2 regions of the Clostridium kluyveri DSM 555 genome follow, and region 1 is predicted to be linked to the other one. Evidence: a T-box and tRNA genes for the amino acid it is inferred to sense, from the RefSeq annotation. Region 1 holds a T-box; the other holds one or more tRNA genes.
What was found. The T-box of region 1 lies ahead of asnS (asparagine--tRNA ligase). A T-box ahead of a tRNA ligase gene usually reads a tRNA of that ligase, here a tRNA-Asn.

Region 1 (2,410 bases):
AAAACCAGAGTGTTTGGTTTCACCATATTTTCTAAGTTCGAGATACCACCAGTAATCCTCTTTGTTAAGCCCAAATTCTGATATCCTCTTTTCAAGGACAGATAATCTTTCTTCTCTTTGACTTCCTCCCACTATTTCTCCTACTCCTGGTACTAAAAGGTCTGCAGCGGCTACTGTCTTTCCGTCTTCATTTTCTCTCATGTAGAAGGCTTTTATAGCTTTTGGATAGTCTGTAACAAATATAGGCTTTTCGAACACTTTTTCTGTTAAATATCTTTCATGTTCTGTTTGAAGATCAATACCCCATTCTACTGGGTATTGAAAAGATGCCCCACTTTTCTGTAAGATGTCTACAGCTTCGGTGTAAGTTATTCTTCCAAATTCTGAATTAACCACGTTATTTAGTCTGTCAAATAAAGATTTATCAATGAATGAGTTGAAAAAGGCCATTTCTTCAGGAGCTTTTTCAAGTACATAATTTATTATATACTTTACCAGTTCTTCTGCAGTATCCATATAATCTTTCAGTTCAGCAAAAGCCATTTCAGGTTCTATCATCCAGAATTCAGCTGCATGTCTTGATGTATTTGAATCTTCCGCTCTAAAAGTAGGACCAAATGTATATACATTTCTAAAAGCAAGAGCCATAGTTTCAGCAGACAACTGACCACTTACAGTTAAATTTGTTTCTTTACCAAAGAAATCTTTAGAAAAGTCTACAGAGTTATCTTCTTCTTTAGGAACGTTATTTAAATCCATTGTAGTTATTCTGAACATTTCACCAGCTCCCTCGCAGTCACTGCCTGTGATTATAGGAGTATTTACATATACAAAATCTTTTTCCTGAAAGAATTTATGTACTGCATAGGCCGCAATGGAACGAACTCTAAATACAGCAGAGAAAGTATTACTTCTTGGTCTTAAATGAGCTATAGTTCTTAAGTACTCAAGAGTATGCCTCTTCTTTTGAAGAGGGTATTCTGAAGATGAATTTCCTTCTAAAGATATCTTTTTGGCTTTAATTTCAAAAGATTGTTTTGCATTAGGGGTTAAAATTAGGGTGCCCTCCACAGACAATGACGAACTAATAGGTAATTTTATTATTTCTTTAAAATTTTCTATTTTGTCATCTAAAACTACTTGAACATTTTTAAAAAATGATCCATCATTTAATTCTATGAAAGCAAAGGATTTAGAATCTCTTATGGTTCTTATCCAGCCCGAGATTTCAATATCTTTATCTATAAATTTTTCAGTTTCCCTGTAAAGAGATTTTACTAATGTTTTTTTCATGTTATTTTCCTCCGTAAATTTATTATGTTATTAATAAAAGTCTTTCATCCCTAAAGGGACGAAAGACTTAATTCGCGGTACCACCCAATTTGTCATAAATATGACCAGCTCTTAGGATAAGATAAATACCTTATCCTTCAATTTTAAGGTGTTGAATACCTCTAAGCCTAATTCCATAGTGGTTTCGGTTAGAAACTTCGAGATGTTCTTCAATATAGACTTACATTGGACTTTCACCATAACCAATTCGCTTTAGAAAGTTCCTATATTTACTCTTCTCATCATAGTTTTTAGTTTATAAGTTAAAATTTATCATAATTTAAATCTTCATTTTAAAATTATAATATTTATGAAATTTATTGTCAATGATTATGAAAAAATATGTTGATATCAGTTATATTTTTGTTCATGCTCCAAAAGCCATTTTTTTCGCCATAGCCCACCGCCATATCCGGTTAAATTCCCATCCTTACCTATAACCCTGTGACAGGGGATAATTATACTTATTTTGTTATGGTGATTTGCACCTCCTACAGCTCTAACGGCATTTTTATTATTTATTGAATTAGCTATATCATAATAAGAACAGGTGTGGCCATAAGGGATTTTTAGAAGTTCCTTCCACACTTTTTCTCTAAAGGGAGTACCTGAAATATGAAGTTTAATTGAGAAATTTTTTCTGGTGCCTCTAAAATATTCATCCAACTGAGTTATACAATTTTTTATATGTATACTGTAATTATTATTAGTTGTAATTTCTGGTTCATAGTTTAAAAACACTATAGAATTTATTCCTATGTCATCACTATCTATTTTCATGGTTCCAATAGGAGAAGAATAGAAGCAGGTGTATGGAGTTTCCATAATTAATCACTTCCTTTCTGCTATAAAAATTTTTATTTTCAATTTCTTATTTCAAATTCGTCTATAAAAGTGTAGTGATTGGCTTTGGTAACAGAGAATAGCCTTACATATCTGGCATTTATAGGAGTATCCAGTGTGAGGTATAAAGGGTACTTAGAACCATATCTATCGGAAAAGGGGATAGATGGAATTCGTATAAAGCCTACTGGAGTAAAATTTATGCCATCTTGTGATATGGAAATAGAGGCCCTAT
Region 2 (2,410 bases), 870 kb from region 1:
GAGAATCTATGAAATCCATAAATAAAGCAATTCAAATATTAAAGAGTGGACACAGCATGGTAATATTTCCAGAAGGCACCAGAAGTAAAGGTCCTAGAATAGGTGAATTTAAGAAAGGAAGTTTGAAATTAGCTTTAAAAGCAAAGGTCCCTATAGTTCCTATAGCCATAGATGGCAGCTACAAATTAAGAGAAGGCAATAAATATAGTATAGTAAAATCGGCAGAGGTGAAAGTAACCATATGTAAACCTATATATACTGATAGACTTTCTAAAGAAGAGTTATCAGATATATCAAATATTATAAGACAAGAGATACTTAAACAGATATACATTGAAGAATAACGTAAGATAATTATTACAACAGGGTGGTTGAATTTTATGAATTATATAAAAAAATATTTTAATATAATAGCTCTATTAATATCAATAACCTTTTTGATATCCGGCTGCATGAATTTAGAAAGCAGCCAAACAAGCAATTCCTTCAATAAATCTTTAGAATTTACAGTATATTATATAGATATTGGTCAGGGAGATAGTGAACTTATTCAAGTAAATAATAAAAATCTACTAATAGATGCAGGACCAACTAAAAGTACTGATAAGCTTTTATCCTATTTAAATAGTATAGATATTAAAAAATTGAATTATGTAATTGCCACCCATCCTGATGAAGATCACATAGGTGGTATGAGTACTGTAATAAATACATACCCTATAGACAAATTTTATGCTCCCAAAAAAACAGTTAATACCAGGGCCTTTGAGAATATGATAACTGAATTAAAATCTAAAAATATGAAAATAGATGTTCCAAAGCCGGGTATGCAATTGGATTTAGGTGAAGGTACTAAAGCAGAAATATTAGCTCCCAACAGCGATAGATATGAAGATACTAATAACTACTCCATAGTTTTAAAAATATCCTATGGAAATACTAAATTTCTTTTTACAGGAGATGCTGAAAAATTAAGTGAAAGAGAAATTCTAGATAAAAATTATGATATATCTGCAGATGTATTAAAGCTTGGTCACCATGGTAGTTCTACTTCTACCACAGATGAATTCTTGGATAAAGTATCCCCTGAAATAGCAATTATAAGTTGTGGTGCAGATAACAGATATGGGCATCCCCATAAAGAAACCTTAAGAAAACTAAAAAAAAGAAATATACGTATTTATAGAACTGATATTGATGGAAATATAGTGCTTATAAGTGATGGAAAAAACATAGTTAAGAAATGACTACATAATATAATATATTTTCTAAATATAAAACAAAAAATAAAAAAATGGCTCCGTGGAGAGGATTCGAACCTCCAACCCTTCGGTTAACAGCCGAATGCTCCACCGTTGAGCTACCACGGAACAATTTATCCGGCAGCGACCTGCTCTCCCACAGGGCCTCCCCTGCAGTACCATGGGCACTGTGGAACTTAACCTTCCTGTTCGAAATGGTAAGGGGTGTTGCCTCCACGTTATTGCCACCAGATTTATATTATTCTTTTCAGGAGTTTTATCCCCTCAAAATTGCACAGTAAATATTATTTGGTCAAGCCCTCGACCTATTAGTATCAGTCAGCTTAACATGTTGCCATGCTTACACCCCTGACCTATCTCCTCCTCTTCTCGGAGGGGTCTTACTGGCTTTCGCCATGGGAAATCTTGTCTTGGGGTGGGCTTCACACTTAGATGCTTTCAGCGTTTATCCCTTCCCGACTTAGCTACCCAGCTGTGCTCCTGGCGGAACAACTGGTTCACCAGCGGTCAGTCCATCCCGGTCCTCTCGTACTAGGGACAGCTCCCCTCAAATTTCCTACGCCCGCGACGGATAGGGACCGAACTGTCTCACGACGTTCTGAACCCAGCTCGCGTGCCGCTTTAATGGGCGAACAGCCCAACCCTTGGGACCTACTCCAGCCCCAGGATGCGACGAGCCGACATCGAGGTGCCAAACCTCCCCGTCGATGTGAACTCTTGGGGGAGATTAGCCTGTTATCCCCGAGGTAGCTTTTATCCGTTGAGCGATGGCCCTCCCACGAGGTACCACCGGATCACTAAGCCCGACTTTCGTCCCTGCTCCACCTGTGTGTGTCACAGTCAAGCTCCCTTCTGCCTTTGCACTCTACGAAGAATTTCCAACCCTTCTGAGGGAACCTTTGTACGCCTCCGTTACTCTTTTGGAGGCGACCGCCCCAGTCAAACTGCCCGCCTATCATTGTCCCGTGTCCAGTTTCATGCACTCCGGTTAGAATTCCAGTACTGCCAGGGTGGTATCCCAACGTTGACTCCAGAAATGCTGGCGCACTTCCTTCTCTGCCTCCCACCTATCCTGTACAGGCAATACCAAAATTCAGTGATAAACTGCAGTAAAGCTCTACGGGGTCTTTCCGTCCAATCGCGGGTAG

Region 2: it encodes a tRNA-Asn, which carries the amino acid that the T-box ahead of asnS (asparagine--tRNA ligase) is inferred to sense. The anticodon was not compared.

The regions. Positions count from the first base shown of each region.
Region 1 covers NC_009706.1:105,547-107,956, forward strand. Annotated here, with positions in the region: gene asnS (asparagine--tRNA ligase) at 1-1,293, opposite strand, end outside; T-box leader at 1,345-1,587, opposite strand; gene CKL_RS00585 (methylated-DNA--[protein]-cysteine S-methyltransferase) at 1,684-2,157, opposite strand; gene CKL_RS00590 (DUF4434 domain-containing protein) at 2,196-2,410, opposite strand, start outside.
Region 2 covers NC_009706.1:974,100-976,509, reverse strand. Annotated here, with positions in the region: gene CKL_RS04780 (lysophospholipid acyltransferase family protein) at 1-344, shown strand, start outside; gene CKL_RS04775 (ComEC/Rec2 family competence protein) at 381-1,247, shown strand; tRNA gene CKL_RS04770 (tRNA-Asn) at 1,296-1,370, opposite strand; rRNA gene rrf (5S ribosomal RNA) at 1,378-1,494, opposite strand; rRNA gene CKL_RS04760 (23S ribosomal RNA) at 1,551-2,410, opposite strand, start outside.